One region of the Cerasibacillus sp. genome, then DNA from elsewhere that is predicted to be linked to it. Evidence: predicted binding sites of a transcription regulator. Region 1 holds the regulator's gene; each other region holds the start of a gene.
What was found. The regulator Rex, encoded in region 1, represses fermentation and respiration genes when NADH is low (regulators of the CRP and FNR family bind a similar motif). The targets are predictions, from matches to a motif close to TTGTGAAATATTTCACAA.
Positions count from the first base shown of each region.

Region 2: VIG73_RS11465 (DUF2249 domain-containing protein) is a predicted target of Rex. The motif match lies at 2,744-2,761, and genes of this name have one in related genera.
Region 3: nadC (carboxylating nicotinate-nucleotide diphosphorylase) is a predicted target of Rex. The motif match lies at 2,560-2,577, and genes of this name have one in related genera.
Region 4: VIG73_RS02905 (cytochrome ubiquinol oxidase subunit I) is a predicted target of Rex. The motif match lies at 2,019-2,036, and genes of this name have one in related genera.

Region 1 covers NZ_DATBTY010000058.1:4,764-10,474, forward strand. The annotation lists gene VIG73_RS09415 (FtsW/RodA/SpoVE family cell cycle protein) at 10-1,194, shown strand; gene VIG73_RS09420 (ATP-binding cassette domain-containing protein) at 1,221-3,158, opposite strand; gene moaC (cyclic pyranopterin monophosphate synthase MoaC) at 3,357-3,845, shown strand; gene VIG73_RS09430 (redox-sensing transcriptional repressor Rex) at 3,877-4,524, shown strand; gene VIG73_RS09435 (YdiK family protein) at 4,534-4,734, opposite strand; gene VIG73_RS09440 (type II CAAX endopeptidase family protein) at 4,740-5,456, opposite strand.
Region 2 covers NZ_DATBTY010000067.1:50,783-56,493, forward strand. The annotation lists gene VIG73_RS11445 (heavy-metal-associated domain-containing protein) at 111-332, opposite strand; gene ric (iron-sulfur cluster repair di-iron protein) at 503-1,192, shown strand; gene VIG73_RS11455 (hypothetical protein) at 1,378-1,821, shown strand; gene VIG73_RS11460 (hypothetical protein) at 2,128-2,415, opposite strand; gene VIG73_RS11465 (DUF2249 domain-containing protein) at 2,448-2,687, opposite strand; gene VIG73_RS11470 (iron-sulfur cluster assembly protein) at 2,880-2,996, shown strand; gene VIG73_RS11475 (TIGR04053 family radical SAM/SPASM domain-containing protein) at 3,185-4,366, opposite strand; gene VIG73_RS11480 (Crp/Fnr family transcriptional regulator) at 4,485-5,180, shown strand; gene VIG73_RS11485 (Msr family ABC-F type ribosomal protection protein) at 5,257-5,711, opposite strand, start outside.
Region 3 covers NZ_DATBTY010000006.1:73,373-79,083, reverse strand. The annotation lists gene VIG73_RS01620 (TRAP transporter fused permease subunit) at 1-553, opposite strand, end outside; gene VIG73_RS01615 (TAXI family TRAP transporter solute-binding subunit) at 584-1,588, opposite strand; gene nadC (carboxylating nicotinate-nucleotide diphosphorylase) at 1,678-2,511, opposite strand; gene VIG73_RS01605 (transcription repressor NadR) at 2,962-3,486, shown strand; gene hutG (formimidoylglutamase) at 3,858-4,787, opposite strand; gene hutI (imidazolonepropionase) at 4,804-5,711, opposite strand, start outside.
Region 4 covers NZ_DATBTY010000018.1:5,370-11,080, reverse strand. The annotation lists gene cydB (cytochrome d ubiquinol oxidase subunit II) at 1-513, opposite strand, end outside; gene VIG73_RS02905 (cytochrome ubiquinol oxidase subunit I) at 518-1,915, opposite strand; gene VIG73_RS02900 (OsmC family protein) at 2,319-2,762, shown strand; gene VIG73_RS02895 (LLM class oxidoreductase) at 3,189-4,130, opposite strand; gene VIG73_RS02890 (metalloregulator ArsR/SmtB family transcription factor) at 4,322-4,606, opposite strand.

The DNA.
Region 1 (5,711 bases):
TGAAGAACCGTGTCAAAAAAACATTCACATTATATGCAATACGATTTAATTATTATTCTAATCTTTTTTATGAGTGTTAGTTTATTAGCTATCTACAGTGCTGATCATATGGATCAATATGCAAATGATAACTTTGTCATTAGGCAAGTGATTTGGTATGCTTTAGGAATTGGTTTAGCTATAATGATTCAAATGTTTGATTTAGATCAAATAAAAAAGGCTAGCGTTTATATTTATATATTCAGTATTATTATGTTGGTGGCATTGTTTTTAAGTCCTGAAACAATTGCAAAGCCTATTAATGGTGCGAAAAGTTGGTTTAACCGAATGGGCGATAAGCCATTACCACTTTCGATACAGCCATCTGAGTTTGCGAAGATTGGCTTTATTCTATTTTTATCAGCGACGATTAGTAAGCATAAAAATAAATTTGAAGTAGCGACATTAAAATCAGATATCATGTTATTAGTGAAGATAATTGGTATTACATTGTTACCGATTGCTTTTATTAGCCAAGAAACGGATTTTGGATCATCGATGGTCTATGTGTTTATTGCTGGAGTTATGATTTTACTCTCAGGTATTAATTGGAAAATCATTCTTTCATTAATTGTTGGGGGTACTGCTTTTATTGCGGCAGCATTATGGGTCATTATTACGTTTCCAGATTTATCACAAAGCCTTTTAGGTCTTGAACAATACCAAATTGACCGTGTTGTAAGTTGGTTTGACCCGACCCATGAAGATAGTAATACGTATCAGTTTGACTTGTCGATCATGGCACTTGGTTCTGGGCAATTATTTGGTAAGGGAATCGGTAATTTGGAAGTGTATTTTCCAGAAGCACACTCTGATATGATTTTTTCAATTATTGGAGAAACATTTGGGTTTGTTGGTAGTTCATTAGTCGTTCTTCTGTATTTTATTTTATTGTATCGCTTATTAATCTTAGGTATGAAAGTGTATGATTACTCTAAGTTCGGTGCTTATATTTGTTTTGGTTATTTAAGCTTAATCTTTATCCATGCTTTTCAAAATATCGGTATGATTGTTGGCGTGATGCCGATTACAGGAATTCCATTATTACTTCTTAGTTATGGCGGAAGCTCTATTATGGCGACAATGATTGGCTATGGTTTAGTTTACCGTGTAGCAGTCGAACTCTCGATTCAAAACGATTATTTATTCAAATAAAAAGTTGCCTTTTAGAGGCAACTTTTTTATTCGTAATGAATTAATTCTTCTTCTAGCATTTCCCATTCTTCCATAAGTTTATGGATCTTGTTCATGATAGATTCAGTCTCTTGCATGAGTTCATATGATTTTTCATGATTTTGATAGACATCGGGATTTGTCATTTTTTCTTCTAATGCTGAATGTTTTGATTCAAGTGCTTCAATCTGTTCTTCAATTTGTTTAATCTTTCGCTTTAGTTTGCGTCTTTCACTTTGCCTTTTCTTCTCCTCTTGGAAGTCTTGTTTTGTTTGAACAGTTGAAATCTCTTCTTTTTCTTGTTGATTGAGAGCTTGAAGTTCACGTTCTTCTATTTTTTTCTCAATATAATAATCATAGTCACCTAAATAGACTGTTGCTTTATCCTGAGCTAATTCTATTACTTGATCAGCAATTTTATTAATAAAATAACGGTCATGCGATACGAAGATGATTGTTCCTGGAAAGTTGATTAATGCTGATTCAAGCACTTCTTTACTATCGATGTCTAAATGGTTTGTCGGTTCATCTAATACGAGTAAATTCGCCTTTTTCATATGCAATTTAGCAAGTGCAAGACGTGCTTTTTCACCACCACTTAAAGATGAAACAAGTTTCAATACATCGTCACCGCTAAAAAGAAAATGCCCTAGAATTTGACGAATCTCCTTTTCATCGACGGTTGGATAATCATCCCATAATTCAAGAAGAACTGTTTTATTTGAGGATAATTGATTTAATTCTTGATCATAATAACCGATATCGACATTTGTACCATAATGAATGCTTCCCTTTATCGGTTGAAAACTCCCTACAATGGTTTTTAATAGTGTTGTTTTACCAACACCGTTTGGCCCGACAACCGCAATCCGTTCTCCACGGTTAACATGGAAACTTACATCCCTAAATAATGGTGTCTCAGTGTCGGTATATCGAAAAGATAAGTTATCGACTTTCAGGACATCATTTCCACTTTTTTTATCAATTTTAAAAGAAAAGTTTGCTGAAGCTTCGTCACCAAGTGGTCGTTCCATGATATCCATTTTTTCTAATTGTTTTCTACGACTTTGTGCTCGTTTTGTTGTTGAAGCACGAGCAATATTTCGTTGGATAAAATCTTCCATACGCTTAATCTCTGTTTGTTGCTTCTCATATTCCTTGAGTGCTATTTCATATTCTTTTGCTCGAAATTCAAGATACTTTGAATAACTACCGTGGTATTTTTTCATTCTTTGATGGGCGATTTCATATACGGTATTGACTGTTTTGTCTAAGAAATAACGGTCATGTGATACAATAACAAGCGCACCTGGGTACCCTATTAAATAACTTTCTAACCATGATAACGTTTCAATATCGAGATGGTTTGTTGGTTCATCCAAAATTAATAGATTCGGTTTTTTTAATAGTAACTTTCCAAGTGCTAATCGTGTTTTTTGTCCACCACTTAATTCATTGATTGGTGTATTATCATCATATTCAGCAAAGTTTAACCCCGTTAAAACAGAGCGTATTTCAGCCTCATACGTATAGCCGCCTGACGCTTCAAATTGCTGTTGTTTTTCATCATATGTTTTTAATAAACTTTGATAATCTGTTGGTGACATAGAGTCGATTTCAGTCATTCGCTGTTCTAATTGACGTAACTCGGTTTCTTTTTGTAATAAGGGTTCGAAGACAGCTAGCATTTCTTGCCAGATCGTTTGATTTGATACGAGGCCTGTATGTTGTGATAAATAGCCAATTGTAATATCTTTTCTTATATAGCGTTCCCCATGTTCATAAGCTGATAGCCCAGCAATGATTTTTAATAAAGTCGACTTGCCAGCCCCATTGCGTCCGACAATAGCGATTCGATCACGATCTTTTATTTCCAGTTTTATATTGTCAAATACTTTATCTGCCCCATAGTATTTAGATATATGACTTAATTGCATAATAATCATTTCAATTCTCCTCATTTCATAAGCTAGATAAGAATGACCTAGCTATTGTTAGTGTAGCTTATAAATCACTAGACAGGCAATCCTTTTGTGAATGTCCTCACTAAAAACTTGCTATTTGCCTATATAAATAGATATAGTATAAGTAATTGTGTCAAATCAATGACAGATAATATCTTATTATCTGAGGAGGTAGACATCATGTCCGAATTTACACATTTCAATGTGGATGGACGAGCACATATGGTTGATATTAGTCATAAACAAACGACAGAACGGACTGCAATAGCTAAATCAAGTGTGTTTGTAACAGAGGAAATATATGAAAAAATGACTTCACATACCATTAAAAAAGGTGATGTGTTATCAGTTGCCCAAGTAGCAGGAATTATGGCAGCCAAAAAAACATCTGAGTGGATTCCGATGTGTCATCCACTTAGCTTAAAAGCTGTAGATATTTCATTTGAATGGCATGTCTCAGAAACGACATATGAACTCGAAATTCATGCCATGGTTAAAACGGTTGGAAGTACAGGCGTAGAAATGGAAGCGTTGACTGCGGCTTCAGCAGCAGCATTAACTGTTTATGATATGGTAAAAGCAATAGATAAAGGAATTGTAATAGGGGAAACTTATTTATTAGAGAAAACAGGTGGTAAATCTGGGGATTATCGACGGAAAGAGAAATAAATGTTAACTCTTTTTACAAGGGGGAAATGACATGGAACAACATAAGATACCACAAGCAACGGCAAAACGATTACCGTTATATTATCGTTATTTAAATAACTTACAACACCAAGGTAAGACCCGCGTGTCATCACAAGAACTAAGTGACGCTGTTAAAGTTGATTCTGCTACAATCCGAAGAGATTTTTCTTACTTTGGCGCACTTGGTAAAAAAGGTTACGGATATAATGTAGAATACTTACTTCACTTTTTTAGAGAAACATTAGACCAAGATGAATTAACTGAAGTCGCTTTAATCGGTGTTGGGAATCTAGGAACCGCATTTCTAAAGTATAACTTCTTAAAAAATAATAATACTAAAATTGTTATGGCCTTTGACCGTGATCCGAATAAAGCGGGGACTAAAATTGGTGGAGTACCGGTTTATCATGTTAACGAACTCGAGGAAAGGCTAAGTGACATCCATGTCGCTATTTTAACGATTCCTGCAAGTGAAGCAGAAGCTATGACAGAACGCTTAGTGGGAAATGGTGTTGAAGGAATCCTAAACTTTACACCAGCACGAATTACTGTCCCGAACCATGTTCGTGTTCACCATATTGATTTAGCTGTCGAGCTACAAGCACTGGTTTACTTTTTAAAACATTATCCATTAGAAAGAGAAAATAAAAAGAAGTAGCATGTTATGCTACTCCTTTTTGTTTCTGTCTTTTCTTTGTACGTCCATACGTATCAATTTAATGGCCAGTCCAAAATCAAATGCTGCGATACCAGCTAAAAACATAGTTTTAAACGTCCAAATCGTGTCACCAGCTGTTTGAATCGCTAACCATAAAAACATGGCTCCTAAAATAAAGGACATGACAGCTTGAAATTTTAAAGAACGCATTGATGTTAGCCCCCAATGAATATAATTGTTTTAAGTTGTTCAAGTTGTTGTTGCATACGTTCAATGTCTTCAGGTGTCAGATTATACTGGGCTATAATCGTGATTGTGTTCATTGACATATGAACGATAATGGGCACGATGATACGTTTTGTCTTTACATATAAGTAGGCAAATACAAGTCCCATCGAGGAATAAATTAAAACATGTTCTGGTTCACCATGAATGATCCCAAAGATAAATGAACTTGCTAATGCAGCAATGATGAAATTGCTTTTCTTATACAATGTACCAAAAATGATTTTCCTGAAAACAATTTCTTCTAAGAAAGGTGCAACTAGAGCCGGAACAATCATAAAAAGAGGAAAACTCCGCGAAATATTCATAATCATACCTGTATTTTCTGACCCTATTTCTACACCTATGATCATCGTTTCAATATAGACAGCGATCATTTGTGCAAAGTAAGCCATAAACACCCCAAGAATGGACCAAAGGATAACCGTATTCCATGAAGCAGCTTCTGGATGTGGATCCATTTTCATATCTGGTTTGAGTAAAATAAGGACAACAATTGCCCCAATTATAAAACTGATAATTTGGTAATAAATGGCTATTGTTTGAACATCAAATTGGAAAAGTAAATATATCGCTGGTATACCAATAATTCCAGAAAATAATGTTAATATATATGTTGCAATAATCCACCAATAATGTTTTGCCAATGAAAAAACGTCCCCTTCATCAAAAGATATCATTACGATTCTTTTGTATTTTATCATATTTCAAGTGGGCTGAATAATAGTATGTGTCATAACCTCTTTTTTAAAAAAACAATGATAAATGAGCTTTCCTACTTAAGATTATCGTCATTTAGTTTATTTCACTTGCATTTTTTTTTGTTATTATTTATGATATTAATTGGTGTTAGCACTCGAAGATGGTGAGTGCTAAAAAATATAGGAAAAGGAATTAAGGAG
Region 2 (5,711 bases), on a different contig from region 1:
TTTTCCCAATTTCGCGCCGAGTGTACAGCTCAATCCACTTGCTTCAATAAGAAACAAAAACTGGAGCGACCAACAGTCAAATAGCGAGTTGGACAGCTCCAGTTGTTTAATTACGAAACTTTTGTGCCTTTCACAGCGTATCCAAGCTTTTCGATTAGCGCTTCTAATTCACCATGTTCAACGACTTTTTCATCAAACTCTGCTTTTACTTTACTTGAATTAAAGAGTACTTTTACCATATCAACACCGTCTTGATTTGTTAATGCTGTTTCTATTTTTTTAACACAGGTTGGGCATGTTAACGGTTCTAATTGAAAAACTGCTTTTGTCATGTTTTATTCCTCCTTGTTTTGTTCTATCTTTATTTTATCGTCTCTGTTAAAAATAAAAATTGATGCAGGTCAAGTTTAAATAATAATTTTCAAACATAGTGAGATGAATCACAGACTTTTCCGTAAATGTTTAATATGATGATGTTATAACATGGATGGAGGGGACCTAAATGACATTTACAGCTGAACATACACCAGCAGATATTGTGAAGACATTTCCACAGGCCAGTGATTTGTTTAAAAAACATCGTATTGATTTTTGCTGTGGTGGTGGTAAGCCGCTTAAAGAAACATTTAACGAACGTCACCTTGATGAGGAAGCGATTTTATCTGAGTTAAATCATGCTTTTACAGAATGGAATAAACAGGATCATGACATTATTGATTGGGAGCAAGTACCATTATCAAAACTTGTCAATCATATTATCGATACACATCATGCCTATTTAAAGCAAGAGCTACCGGCATTAGGTGAATTTGTTACAAAGATTTTCCGAGTTCACGGCACAAACAACCCTCATTTACGAGAATTGCATCGTGTGTATAATGAGTTCAAAGTTGAAATGGAAGAACATTCAATAAAAGAAGAAAATGAAGTCTTTCCGTTAATTAAAAAATATGAAGAAGAACCAAGTGAACAATTGCTCCAACAAATTAGAGACGCTAATGGAGAACTGGAAGGCGAGCATGATGTGACAGGAGATTTTTTAAAGAAAATGCGTGATATAACAAATGGATTCGAACCGCCTATGGAGGCATGTGGTTCTTATCGTATGACTTATGCTCGTTTAGCCGAACTTGAAGATATGACATTCCAACATATTCATTTGGAAAATAATATTTTATTCAAACGCTTGTAATATGTTTCAAATAATTCATTAAACAGTATCTTTTTCTTATTGACCCTATTTCTTTTAACATATATTTTATTTGCCCCTGATATCATATCAGGGGTTTTTTTGTTGTTCAAATATAATTAAAATTTAAAAAAATGATTGCGTATTTAATTCGAGTTAAGTAATATATTAGAAAGGAGTGAAAATGAATGAAAAGGGGATTTATGTTCATTATCTTTTGTTCGGCATTATTAATTGGTTGTGATGAAACAACATCAGAAACGATGGCGCTCTTAGATGATGAGATCGTTAAAGTAAACATAACCAAATATACAGATACTGAACAATTTACAGATGACTACCTCTACACATTTACTGACAAACAATCCATTCAAATATTTAAAAAAGCGATCACTACAGCAAAAAAATTAGCTGATGACTATGATTGGAAGATAACTGATCCTGATTATAATGTATACATAAAATATGAGGATGACCTTCCGACTCATGCCATTTATTTTTGGTTAGGTGACCAAGATAAGAAAAGTATGTTTATGTTTATCGTTCAAACCGACTCTGAAGAGGCAGATCTCTTCTTATCGACTCCAGAAGCAACAAATGAACTACGACAATTATTACAAGTCGATGACTGACCTACCCACCACTTAGTGCTCTTACGAGTCACTTGAAGTAGGAGTCTTCTGTCGGGAACTGATAAAAGAACAGTGGATATCAAAGCACTTGATAGAATCCACTGTTTTTCTTCTTATCATCATATTCATCACTCATACTTCGAATGATCAATTAATTTATCTTGAGCAAAGTAAAGAAAGATACTTAAAGCAATGAATAAAAACCCCAACCTAATGCCCGCTGCTCAACAATTAAATAATTATTACATAGTTGATCCTCTGCAAATATATAGAGAAATCCCATTCCCGTATAGATGGTGCCAATGACTACAAAAAAATGTCTTTAGCCAATTGGCTTAATTTCCCCCAACTATCTCTTAATGGAACTCCTGCTAAGAATGGCCAACTAATAAACTTAAACATTTCAATATGAGACACACCTAGAGCTTCATCCATTGTTCTTGGAAACAACCAATAAATAACGATAATCATAAATAGTAAAATACCTTGAATGCCGTTATAATTCCATTTTTCAAAGAACTGCGAAAATGTTTCCTTTAAATATGGATAGATCAACATCCCTGCAATGCCTAAAAGGGGTATTTGCATATGCATATGAATGCTCATGATCCGCTTTTTTATGTTATTTATTTTTTTCCAATGGCAACTCGCCATTGCGTTGGACCATCTTCTAAATACTCCCATGTAAATTGATTTTTTCTTTCCATCATAAATTGGTAGTGAAGCGGTTTTGGATCATGATCATTTTTTAATTCCATATATTGACCTGAAGGTAGCTGGTCAAACTGTTCAAGAATATGTGCGTGACGGAATCTGGGCTCTATTTCTGGTGCATTGATTTTAACTGCGAATTCGATTTCCCGCATGTTCATAGCCTCCTTAACTTTATTAAATTCATTATAAAGGGAGGGCAATTTCATTGTAGTGAGCCATCTCACATTTATTCTATGATTCAATTCACTTTGAACATATTGTATGTGATTTACATCACTTCAGAGCTAATGGAGCTCTTGCGATGTCTTTACTATCAAAAGCTATAGCTGCCTTATTTGAAGTCATTGATCCAGAATTGGGGATTAATCTATGATGTTCAAGTTGAAGACAATCATACGAGCGTCACGATGACATTATCAACACCTGGTTGTCCTTTAAAGATGAAAGAGCGAATTAAGTAAAGAATAGACGCTTCCACTCTGCACGACTTTCAAAAAATAGCAGATAAGTGAGGAGTAGAACCTTCTACTCTACACATACTTAGAGATAAAACGAATTATGTAACATAGCCTTATACTCTTTTCACCTAACTGATTAAAAAATAAAACAAGTGAGTAGACCACGTCTCTTCACTTGTTTTCACATTAATTTATTGTTTCACTGCCTTTTTCTTTTCGCGCATGGCTCTTGGTATATACACACAGTATGGTTCGCTTTCCATATAATCTCCTGTTACATTATATGCTCTTGAGCGTGATCCACCACATACATGGCGGAATTCACAAATTCCACATTTCCCTTTATATTTATCAGGATTTCGTAATTTCTTAAATACTTCTGATTCACGGTATATTTCTGCTAAGGGTGTGTGGCGAACATTTCCTGCCTTAATCGGTAGTAAACCACTCGGATAGACATCGCCAGTGTGAGAAATAAATACAAATCCATTTCCGTCATTAACTCCTTTAGGTGCTCGCCCTAACCCGTCGATCTGACCAGTCTTTCCGTGCATTAAAGCATCCTCATAAAAAATATGGTTCTTATCACTTTTTGCTTTATCTTCTCTCATTTTACTTTGTATCACGACGCGGCGATAATGTTGGGCCGCAGTTGTTTTAATATCAAATGGAACACGTTTTGATAATTGATAGAGCCATCGTAACACTCGCTCATGCTCTACAGGCGAAATCATATCATCCATTTTACCTCTACCTGTTGGAACGAGAAAGAATACACTCCATAGGACACAACCTAAATTCTCTACCATTTCCGCCATTTCATCTAAATATTTGTAATTATATTTAGAAATCACGGTATTAATTTGAAGCGGTAATTCAAGTTCATGTAAATAATCAATCGCCTTCATCGTCAAATCAAATGATTCCATTGTACCTCGAAAATGGTCGTGAATTTCTGCACAATGACCATCAATACTAAATGCCCAGCGAGCCAGTCCAATTTTCTTCGCTCGTTCTATTGCTTCTTTTGTCACATTGGGTGTTGCTGAAGGAGTCATCGATACACGGACACCTTTTTTAATGGCATATTCGGCAATATCAAATACGTCAGGACGCTCTAATGGATCTCCCCCTGTGAATACAAGCATGGGATTGGCCATATCATAAATATTATCAATCAATTTTTTACCCTCTTCAAATGTTAATTCAAGTGGATGCCGATGATATTGTGCCTCTGCACGACAATGAAGACATTTCAGCTGGCATGCTCTTGTAAGTTCCCAGATAACTATAAACGGATTCTGATGATAATCTCGATTATACACGTCATACCCTCCGATTTTTTTGACATGTATTAATTGTAAACAAGCCATTTTTATTTCGCAGTGATTTTTGTCACTTGCTTTTTATCCTTTTTATATAACGTGGTATGATATAAATAAAGACATTTCATTAAACCTTTATTTTTGATTCTGGAAAGGAATTTTTCATATGAACAAATCTATGGTTGAAAAACTTTTACGTAAATTTGAAATCTTTCACGATGTTTCCGATACCGGATTAAAACCTATTATCCCCTTGACAAAGCTTCGCACACAACCTAAGGGAACACATGTATTTTTTCAAGACGAACCAATGACAAATGTATACTTTATTAATTGGGGAAAAATTAAAATATACAAAACAGATCTCAATGGAAAAGAACAAATTATCAATGTGCTTACAGCTGGTGATATGTTCCCACATCAAGGTTTTCTAGAGAAAGGAAATTATCCCGCTCATGCTGTCGTTTATGAAGAAGCTATGCTGTTATATATACCTATTAAAGACTTCCAAAACGTGTTAATTGAACACCCAGAAATTTGTATGAAGCTCCTACAGATGCAAAGCCGTTTGATTGCTGATTTACAAGTAAGACTTGGCGAAAAAATCATGAATGATACAAGAGAACAAATTATTAAACTTTTACTTCGTCTCACACAATCCCATGGTGACAAATTAGAAAATGGAAATGTACTACTCACAACACCATTTACGAATCAAGAATTAGCTAATATGATTGGGTCAAGTCGTGAAACAGTTAGTCGAACACTTTCAAATTTAAGACGGCGAAAGATGATTTATGATGATGCTAATGGGCATATAATCATAGATTTTCATCACTTGCATGAGGAAGCTCTTTATTAATGTCTAATCTCTCAGTCGCCCTATCAAAATAAAACTCCGGAAGAACCCAAATCCTTGTTCCGGAGTTTACGATAAATCATTTTTCTAAAATAAGTTGTTCTTTCTCTATCTTATACACAACATCAGCCACACGATCAACAAACCACTGGTCGTGAGATACCAAAATTACTGTCCCTTCATAGGAAGCGAGAAAATTTTCTAATGCTTCAATGCTGTCTATATCTAAAAAGTTGGTTGGTTCATCTAAGACGAGGACATTGTACGTTCCCAAGAACCGTTGACACAAAACTAACCGGATTGCCTCTCCACCACTTAAATGACGCACATCTTTTCGTAAATCATTCCCAGTAAAATTCATTGCATGAAGTACAGCACGAATTCTACTTTCTTCATAATCGCTGCGATTTTTTATATACTCTAGCACCGTTTCAGATTGTTTAAATCGATACGCCATTTGTTGATAGACACCGAAGACGACTTTTGGTGAAAGAATGATGCCTTCTCCGTCATCTAATATGTGGTTTAGTAATG
Region 3 (5,711 bases), on a different contig from region 1:
AAGCTGCAACAGCGATTGGTGATCCCCATAAACCGTTATAACTAAACGCTAATTGTTCCAGTAGCTCAGTCAATGACATTCCACGATGATACCAAATCCCACTTAAGTAATGACCAAATAGTGCATAAGCTAAGAACAACAATGCGATGATAATAATCGGCATTCCTATTGTCCGTCTAGCCGCTTCCATACTTAGTACGACAAGAATAAGTCCAAAGAATATATCCCAATTTGATAACGGATCAATTCCTACAATGCGTGTCGCAAACCGTTCCGCATGAATAGAAAAGTAAATCCCACTACTTGTTGCAAGTATAAGAAATAGACCGTCGATTAATGGGATTGATCTATACAAGCAAAACGTTAAAACAAGAATAAAGACTAGATGAATGGACATCTGGTACATAGGATCTATTGTCGAAAAAGCAACAGACCATATTTGATACATGATAAAGAAAAGACTTATTATAATCATACATCTCGACAAAAAACGACCATATTTTTCTTGTTTTAAATTGTCCCCTTGTAACAAATGCCTTTCCATTCGTTTCATGTTAATCCCCTTTGAATGACCATTTCAAATTTATTGTAATAATCCCTTTTCCTTAAAAAACTTCTCTGCTCCCGGATGAATTGGCACGCCACCGACTTCTATAATTGTCTCATCATTTATCTTTTGAAATCCTTTATGCACATCATTTAAATAATCTAATTGATTATAAATGGCTTGTGTCATGTGATAAACAGTCTCTTCATCCTGTTCAGCATGTGTTATTAAAATAGTCGGACTATTAATCGTTTCATAAGGTTCTTTTTGAAAATCATAACTGTTTTCAGGTATCGTATAACGAGTGACACCAAATGTTTCAATTAATTTATCAATCGCTTGATCACCAAGAGAAATAAACTTTAAATCAATGGCTGTTGAAGCTTCCATAATATCTCCTGCAGGAAGAGGAGCTAATTTTCCAAGCGCATCAATACGTCCATCTCGTATCAATTCAAATGTTTTATTACCAGATAAAAAATGCACCTGCCCCCCGTTTGCTTTCATGTCTTTATAAGTCATATTATAAGAATTAAAGCTAGCAGCAGAAACGATATCACCTAAAGCATTTTTTTCACCTGCTGAATAACGTAATGGCAATTGTTCTTGAACAATGTCCTCAATAGAATCAAACGGTGCATCAACTGGTGCGACAAGCTGAAACACATTCTCAGGCATGATTGCAGCCACAGCACGTATATGTTCATATTTCTTGTCAAATGGTTCTTTTCCTTCATAAGCAAATCGAGCTGTTAATGATTCAGCTATTGCGAAATCTGTTTCTTTCTGATCAACTAAAACAGGGTTACCCGCCACAGTGCCTGGAACTGCACTAATTAATGTTCCTGAAAATTCCTTACGTACTGCTTCTGATATACCTTCAGTAAATAAAGACCAGACTCCACCAACACTCCCACCATGGACCGTTAAGTTTCCATCTAATGGTTGAACACGACGAGTTTCCGTTTGCTCACTTTGACAACCGCTTAAAAAAATGATTGATAACGTCATAAATATGAATAGTAAATACCTTCTTTTCATTAAAATCTCTCCCCTAAATATACGAACCGCGAAATGATTGCTCACTAATTCACATGTTTTGCATGATAAAATATTTTCCATTGCCGAACTTACATATTAACAACTAAACTAATATCTAACGCGGATACAGAATGTGTTAAATATCCTAACGAAATAACATTTACACCTGTATGAGCATATGTTGGTAGTGTTTCTAACGTAATGCCCCCAGATGCTTCTGTTACGATATGTCCTGGTACATAAGTTGAAAATTCTCTTACCTGTTGCGGTGTACAGTTATCAAACATGATGACATCCACACCGGCGTTAACAGCTTCTAATACGTCTTCTTTCGTTTCTGTTTCAACTTCGATCTTAACCATATGCCCTAACTGCTGCTTCACGCGTTTAACCGCCTGTGTAATGGAACCGCAAAACGCAATATGATTATCTTTAATCATCACTGCATCATACAAACCGAAACGATGATTTTTACCTCCACCGACAGTAACGGCATACTTTTCAAACATTCTTAAACCAGGTGTTGTTTTTCTCGTATCGCAAATTTGTATAGAAGAATCGCTCAATGCAGAAATACTTTTTTTAGTTAATGTAGCAATACCACTCATCCGCTGTATAAGATTTAAAATAACGCGCTCTCCAGTTAATATGCTCGATACGGGACCATTCACTTTCGCCAATACATCGCCTTTCTTTACTACATCTCCATCACGAACTTGATACTGTATATTAATTTTTGAATCGAGCAAATGATACGTTTCTTTAATAATAGCGAGTCCCGCAACGACACCAGACTCCTTCGCTAAAAACAGTCCTTCACCTTGATGATTAGGAGAAAAAATCGTTTGACTCGTCATATCTTTCTCACCAATATCTTCTAATAAAAATGTTTGTAATTTTTGATGTAATTTTAATTGATTCATCTTAATCTCCTTATTGATCATATGACATACTTATTTTAGTTCGTTCGTTTGTGAAATACTGAACATTAATTCGAATAATATAATTTTACAACTGTCTTGACACCTATATTGACATAAGGAAATAGAAAAAACAAGCTAAATGCAAAAATGTTATAATGCATGGTAAAGATGAAGTTTTATACGTCGTGAAGAATTCTGCACACTACACATAAATACAAAATTAGTGCTACTTATAAGGAGTACAATGATACATTCCACACAGATGCGAGCTATTTGGGGCTACCATGAGGAGTAGAGCCATTCAATCCTCACAGATACGATTTATTTGGGAATACCATGAGGAGTAAAGCGCTCTACACTACTCATAAATAAAAAATAAAGCTAGAAGAAAGGAATAATACGAGTTCAATCTTAACAAAAATATACGAATGATAAAGGAGAATATATGAAGTGAATCAGATTAGGAAAATGTCTTCTAAAGAGAGGCAACATATGATAATCAATGCACTAAAGGAGACAACTATACCAATAGCGGGTCGACAGTTTGCCGAACAAGCAAATGTTAGTCGCCAAGTCATCGTTCAAGATGTCTCTTTACTAAAAGCAAAAGGTGAACCGATTATTGCAACTAGTCAAGGGTACATCTATCAACGTAGCTCAAAATTTAAACATGTCATTGCTGTAAAACATAGTCCAGAAAAAGTCCAGGAAGAATTAAATATCATCGTCGATCATGGTGTCACGGTTAGAGATGTCATTATTGAACACGCTGTTTACGGTGATTTAACAGCTTCGATTATGGTAAGTAATCGTAAAGAAGTGAAACAGTTTATTAAGAAAATAAAAGAAAATCAAGCGGCTTATTTAGCAACTCTTACAAATGGTATTCATTTACATACGTTGGAAGCTGACTCAATGGACAAAATCAAAGATGCTTGTCAAGCGTTGCAAGAAGCAAATATACTACTCGATTAAGATTTGACAATTGATGGGTACTGATTATAACCAAGAGTAAATACAAGTGTTCGCTTTAAATGTGAGGGGGTGGAAATATAACACACTCAACACAAGATCGTATTACAACACATTGAACGCCTCAATGTTATCTATTATCACGTAAGCACTATAGATGACATTACATTGGAAATCTCATGACGATCAATTCGGGCGAAAGTGTGTCGTTTTTTAACATTGACTACTTCTAAACTAATTAATCGAAAGGATAAACGTCAAATAACCAACACATTAGCACTCACGCCAAGCTAAAATAAGATTGCCCTACGAGTCGACATTAGACTGTAGGGCAATCTTTAAGTACCAATAAAGTCTCAAGCTGATTTCTGTTTCTATTTTCTTGTTGTAAACATATGAATCGCTTCATTCACAAATGCTGCCGCTAGCTTTGCTGTGCGATTATCAATATCATACGCTGGGTTCACTTCGCAAATATCGAATGATGTTGTTTTATCACTCGCTAAGACAGTACGAATGATTTCCCTAACTTTAAAGGGATCTAAACCAAACGCATTTGTTGCACTTACACCCGGTGCATAAGATACATTTAATACATCCATACATAAAGTTAAATAAACAGCATCATGACGATCAATAAACTGTTTAAGTTTAGTCGTTAAGTCTTCTATCGCTGTATGGTTCAGATGTTCCTCAAGGACATAGTGAACATTTTTTACTTTTGCTTCTTCAAATAAAGATACCGTGTTACCAAACTGCTGAATCCCCATGACAAAATAAGAGGCGTTTGGATCGTCATCCAGGATTTGTTTAAACATCGTTCCCGAGGTTGGTTCTATATCGTAAGGTCGCATATCAAAGTGAGCATCAATATTAATGATTCCAAGCTTCTTCTCAGAACCGATTGCTTCTCTTACTCCTAAATAATGTCCATATGTTGTTTCATGCCCTCCACCTAGAACAATTAATTTATGATTATTATTAAGCACCTGTGAAACAGCTTTTCCTAATTTTATTTGGGCATCCTCAAGAGCCTGATCCACACAATAAATATTCCCAAAATCAAATATCCCATTAGAAAAATGCCACGGTAAACTCGCGAGCTGCTTACGAATCACATTTGGTCCCTCTTTCGCTCCTAAACGCCCATGATTACGTCGAACCCCCTCATCAGATGCAAAGCCAATTAATCCAACATTATTTTCTCCTTGCTCTTGAAAACGTACGACTTGATGATAGCGAGATTGACTTTGATCTGTCTCGCTATCCACACGACCTATCCAAATATCTTGTAATTCGTCCATTATCTCAGCATGCCTCCTATACGACTTTTTTACCTTTCTTCCATACAGAATGCACATGGTTAACACCAAAAACATATTGTAGTTCTTGATAATTTTTTACATCCCATAAAACGACATCACCTAATTTACCAATCTCTAAAGAACCCACCCGTTCTTCTCGGTTAATCGCACAAGCCGCATTGTATGTTGCTGCTGTTAATGCTTCTGCTGGTGTCATACGCATAGAGATACAAGCTAGATTCATAACAAGTGGCATCGATGTTGTCGGAGAGGAACCAGGATTACAATCTGTCGAAATGGCTACCGCCACACCTTCATCAATCATATAGCGACCACGAGCTGCTTCTTCTCTTAAATACAATGCTGTTGCAGGTAATAAACAGGCGATGACACCTGCTTCAGCCATATCTTTTATCCCTTGATCAGATGCTTTTAATAAATGTTCTGCCGAAATCGCTCCAACTTTTGCCGCCATTTCAGCTCCTCCGTATGAGGCAATTTCATCTGCATGAATCTTCGGGATTAAACCAAGGTTTTTCCCGGCCTCCAATATACGCTCAGATTGTTCTGGTGTAAAAACATCTTTTTCACAAAACACATCATTAAATTCAGCTAGCTTTTCTTCCGCTACAACTGGTAACATCTCGTCTATAACATGCTGAACGAACTCATCTTCTTTTCCCTTATATTCTAATGGAACAGCATGAGCCCCCATAAATGTAGGAACTAAATCAACCGGATGAGTCTCTTGTAATGTTTGCATGACACGTAACTGTTTTAACTCAGTCTCTAAGTCCATTCCGTAACCACTTTTACTTTCAACTGTAGTCACACCGTGTTTTAGAAAGGAGTCAAGGCGTACCTTTGTTTGTTCAATAAGCTGATTTTCTGTTGCCTTTCTTGTCATGTTTGTTGTTGCATGAA
Region 4 (5,711 bases), on a different contig from region 1:
CCCGTGTTGGGTTGTGACGAGTAAGAACATCACACCGCCGAGTAAGGCAAATGGATGTAAGAATTGTAAGAAGCCACCGACCATTTCCTTATCTGCATCAATTGGCATCCCCGTCATAAAGTTTGCGAGGACGACTCCCCATAAGATAGGAGGTAAAAAGCTACCGATAAAGATTCCCCAATCCCAAGTGTTCCGCCATTTAGGATTTGCTACTTTACTTCTAAATTCAAAGGCTACACCACGTATAATTAGGGCAAGTAGCATGAGTACAAGTGGGATATAAAACCCACTAAACATCGTTGCGTACCAATGTGGAAAAGCGGCAAACATAGCTCCACCGGCAGTGATAAGCCAAACCTCATTCGCATCCCAAAAAGGTCCAATTGTATTAATATACACCCGTTTTTCTATATCATTTTTACCTAAAAATCGAGCGACAGTGCCAACACCAAAATCAAACCCTTCCAAGATAAAGAAACCAGTAAATAAAACTGCGATTAATATGAACCAAATTTCATTAAGAGACAACTTCGGTTCCCTCCTTACTAAATGGATCAGTTGTGATTGGTGCTTGCTTATTATCTTCACCATTCTTTTTAATATGCTGAACGAAGAGGTAAACTAATACTGCTCCTAAAATAGCGTAAATTGTATTAAATGAAATGAGTGAGAAGAGCACTTCATTTGCTGTCACAGTTGGTGAGACAGCATCTTCTGTTTTCATAATGCCAAAGACAACCCATGGTTGACGACCAAGTTCAGTCATTAACCAACCGACTGTATTAGCAATAAACGGTAGTGCAATCGACCAGACCATTAATTTTAAGAAGCGGGTATGTTTTTCAAGTTGGTCTTTTCTTGTTGCGAACCAACCATAAATAGCTAAGATTAACATCAATGTTCCCGAAAGTGCCATGGCACGGAAACTCCAGAATACTGTTTTAACTGGTGGAACATAATTTCCAGGGCCATATTTTTCTTCATATTCTTTTTGTAATTCATTTATCCCTTGAACAGACCCACTAAACTTATTGTATGACAAGATACTAAGGACATATGGAATGTCGAGTTGCCAGTTATTTTTTTGATTTTCACTATCAATACTTGCAACCACTGTAAATGGAGCAGGGTCACCACTGTTTTCCCACAGTGCTTCTGCTGCAGCCAGCTTCATCGGTTGTGATTGGACTAAATGCTGTGCTTGGTTATGACCTGTTACGATAATGAATAATGATGAAATAGCGGCTACGATAATCGAGATTTTAAATGATTTTTTAAACAGATCGACATCGTGTTTTTTTGTAATTTTCCATGCACTAATACCTGCAATAAGAAAGGCACCTGTTGCAAAGGCAGAGATGAGAACGTGTGGGAATTGTACCCATAAATGTGGGTTTGTCACAATTTCCTTGAAACTAACCATTTGTGCACGTCCATCAGCAAATTCATATCCAACAGGCGATTGCATAAATGAATTAGCTGTTAAAATCCAAAAAGCGGATAAGATCGTTCCAATGGATACAAGCCATACGGAAAGTAAGTGTACGCGTTTAGACAGGCGGTCCCAGCCGAATACCCATAAACCGATAAAGGTTGATTCCATAAAGAAAGCTAATAAACCTTCGATTGCTAATGATGGACCAAATACATCACCAACGAATCGTGAGTATGTTGACCAGTTCATACCAAATTGGAATTCTTGTAAAATACCAGTAACAACACCGACAGCAAAGTTAATTAAAAACAACGTTCCCCAAAATTTAGTCATACGTTTGTATTTCTCGTCATCTTTAACGACATACATCGTTTGCATGATAGCAATGATTAACGCAAGACCAATTGACATTGGAACAAAGAAATAGTGAAAAATGGTTGTAGAAGCAAATTGAAGCCTAGCTAACCAGAGTGGATCCATATTGTCATTCTCTCCTTTATGATGTAATTTCTGTAACGTGTGAACCATAGTTAACAATACGTACATAGTGAAAACTAACTTACTTATAGTATAAGGGATGAATTTGTTAATTCGTTCACAAAGTGTTACAGAGCGTTGACTATTTATTGACAGATTCATGAACAGCTGCCAAATTCCACTCGCAACGTCACATCACATAATATCACAGGAATATAACATACCCTAACATATGATTTGTGTTTTTTTATATAAAAAACCCCCCAATGCCTTGATATGACTAAGGTTAAGTTAATTAATGAACATTTTGTGAAGAGATTCACAAAATGTTCAAATTCACCAAGTCATTATTCTTGTATACTGAAGATGTAAAGGAAATCTTTAACAAAAGAGAGGGGCAAGACATATGGCTAAATCATTATTTCATGCAAAAGCTCATTTACAAGAAGGTGTACAAGTAAAAGTAAAATCAAGACATTTTGAAGTTACAATTGATGAACCAAAAGAACTCGGTGGAACTGATACGGGGATGAATCCAGTCGAGCTTATGTTATGTGCATTTGGAGCTTGTCAATCAATTGTAGCAAGAATGTTTGCTAAGAAATTTGAAATCGAATTTGATGATTTTTGGGTTGAATTAACTGGTGAGTTAGACACAGACGGCTTCCTACATAAAGCTGACGATGTTCGCCCAGGCTTTCAATCAATCGAATATGACATCCATATTAAAACAGATGCACCCCGTGAAAAGGTAGAAGAATTTGTAACATTTATTGAAAATACATGCCCAGTTGGCGATACGATTGCTCACTCTACTAAAATGGAATTAAATGATATCGTGATTGAATAAGAAGGAGAGCCAATTCAACTAACTTTAGAAAAAAGCGATTATATAAAAACGCGATTTCCAATATTAAAGGAAATCGCGTTTTATTTTATTCTTAATATCGTTTCGGCTTATCTTTGCAAGAAGTCACAAGGTGGTTTTCTAGCGGGTCTCAAAGATCCAATCTTCTGTTTGACATTCTGTTGGTGTCGTTCCCGCGGGTACTTAAATGTATAATTAACGTTATAAGTACCGTTGGTGGTGTTCCCGCGGGTACTTAATTGTAGAAACAACGTAGTAGGTACCGTTGGCAGGACTCCCGCGGGTACAGAATTGCAAAGCCTACTTAATAAGTACTTTAAGCAGTGCTCAATGCAATATGTCTTTCCCTAAAATAAAAAACAGGAATTGTATTTCCGCAGATGTTTTCTTCACAGTTCACAGTCTTTTCTAAGATAAGGATGGAAAATGTGGTAATACCTCATTGGCCAATTCATCTATTACTGTTTCAGCGTCGCGCTGACTATATTTGAGGTTAAGCATCACATGGTTAACACCAATTTGTTCTAATGATTTTAAAAAATGAATAAGATGCTTTCTTCCAAGACGGAAACCGAGGTGGATTGGAGTTGGCTCCGTATCAGGATCTTCTGTCAAATCAATATACAATGATTGTAAAAACGGTTTAAATGTAGATGTTGCTTCACGCCATGCTTGTACAGACTGTGATTGTTGATGAATATTTCTTGGATAGTACATCCAACCATCTCCGTTTTCTGCAATCCAGTCAAATGGCTGGCGACTTGACCCTGTTATAATCAATGGAATATCGCTATGATAAGGCTTAGGTAACACCCCAGCATTACGGTGAATACGACCAACTTGACTTTCAATCATTGGAAAGTCTTCATTTAATAATTGCTTAAAATAATCAAAGGTTTCTCGAAAGGCTTTACCATGAGATGGAATGTTAATATTAAATGCAGGAAATTCCACCCGCCGGTCACCTGAGGCAATCCCTAAAACAAGTCGCCCTTTCGAGAGTTGGTCTATCGAAGCAGCGGCTTTTGCGAGATGAATCGGATGTCTTAACGGAAAAATAATGCTCCCGGTTCCAAGTGTAATTTCTTCTGTATGAGCTGTCAAATAGCCTAAATAGACCCACGGATCATAGATTTGGCCAACATCCCCGAAATAGGGATCAAATAGAGGGATGTCTCTCACCCATAAAGCTCCAAATCCTAATTCTTCAGCTTTTTGAGCCATTTGAATATGTTTTTCCATTGAGGGAATGCTCCCTGAATAGGCTTCAATCGGAATGAATAATCCGATTGTCAGTTTGTTTTCTTTAAAAATTCGTTTATACCCTTGCTTGTTATGGAAAGTTTCCATCACCAATCACTCCAGAGTTAATTTAAATTTGTTAGGGCTTCATGTATTGAATCGTCACCATTAATCAATTCAATATCTTGAAAGTACCATCTAAATCAATTTATCTTTTCCATATGTTCTCACATATCTAGAAATTTCGATATATATAAGTGATGATTTTAATTATTTTGTGGATATTAAGAATCGCATATTTATAAATCCATCATATATTGTTTGATTTCTTCGATTTGTTTTTCGTTTCTTTTGTAATAGGTCCATTGCCCTTGACGAGTTGATTGAATGAAGCCAGCATCTTGTAAAATAGATAAGTAAAGCGATACGGTTGATTGGGATAGCTCGACTTTCTTTTGAATATCACTCACACATACACCTTCTGGATATACGTCTGGAAAATGTTTTTCGGGTTCTTTTAACCATTGCAAAATTTGTATCCGTGTCGGGTTGGATAAGGCTTTATAAATACGTATAAGATCCAATTTTATCACCACATATCATTTTAAATTTATTATATATCGAGAATAATCGATATGCAATGGATGTGCTTATTCCCAATCAGCGAATTCACGACCGAGTTGGCATGCTTTTTTTCTATTTTTAATGGTATGTTGGAAAAAAAGACATGTCAACGTTCACTTTCATGGGAAAGGAATTATAGCAAGACATGACATTAAAGCTTCAATGCGTTCCCTCACATGTGAAAACCCTGTTGAGACAACGCATTGAAGCCTCAACACAGCCTCTCGCGGTTGAAAAGCATGATGAGACACCGCATTGAAGCCTCAATCCAGCCTCTCGTGGTTGAAAATCATAACGAGACACCGCATTGAAGCCTCAACACAGCCTCTCGTGGTTGAAAATCATAACGAGACATCGCATTGAAGCCTCAACACAGCCTCTCGTGGTTGAAAAGCATGATGAGACAACACATTGAAGCCTCAATGCAGCCTCTCGCGGTTGAAAAGCATGATGAGACAACACATTGAAGCCTCAACACAGCCTCTCGCGGTTGAAAAGCATAACGAGACCACGCATTGAGTATTCAACACAGCCTCTCGTGGTTGAAAATCATAACGAGACATCGCATTGAAGCCTCAACACAGCCTCTCGTGGTTGAAAAGCATGATGAGACAACACATTGAAGCCTCAACACAGCCTCTCGCGGTTGAAAAGCATGATGAGACATCGCATTGAGGCTTCAATCCAGCCTCTCGCCGTAGAAAATCATAACGAGACACCGCATTGAGCATTCAACACAGCCTCTCGTGGTTGAAAATCATAACGAGACAACGCATTGAATCCTCAATGCAGCCTCTCGCGGTTGAAAAGCATGATGAGACACCGCATTGAGGCTTCAATCCAGCCTCTCGCCGTTGAAAATCAAAACGAGACATCGCATTGAAGCTTCAATCCAGCCTCTCGCCGTTGAAAATCAAAACGAGACCACGCATTGAAGCTTCAATACCCGTCGTCAGGGTAAAGAACCGCTCTAAGCTATTAAATTGCAATGGCAATGCGCCCTCTTACTTGAATAAAACGCATGTGAGCTCCCATAGGACTCTATAATTTAAAATGCGTTTGAAA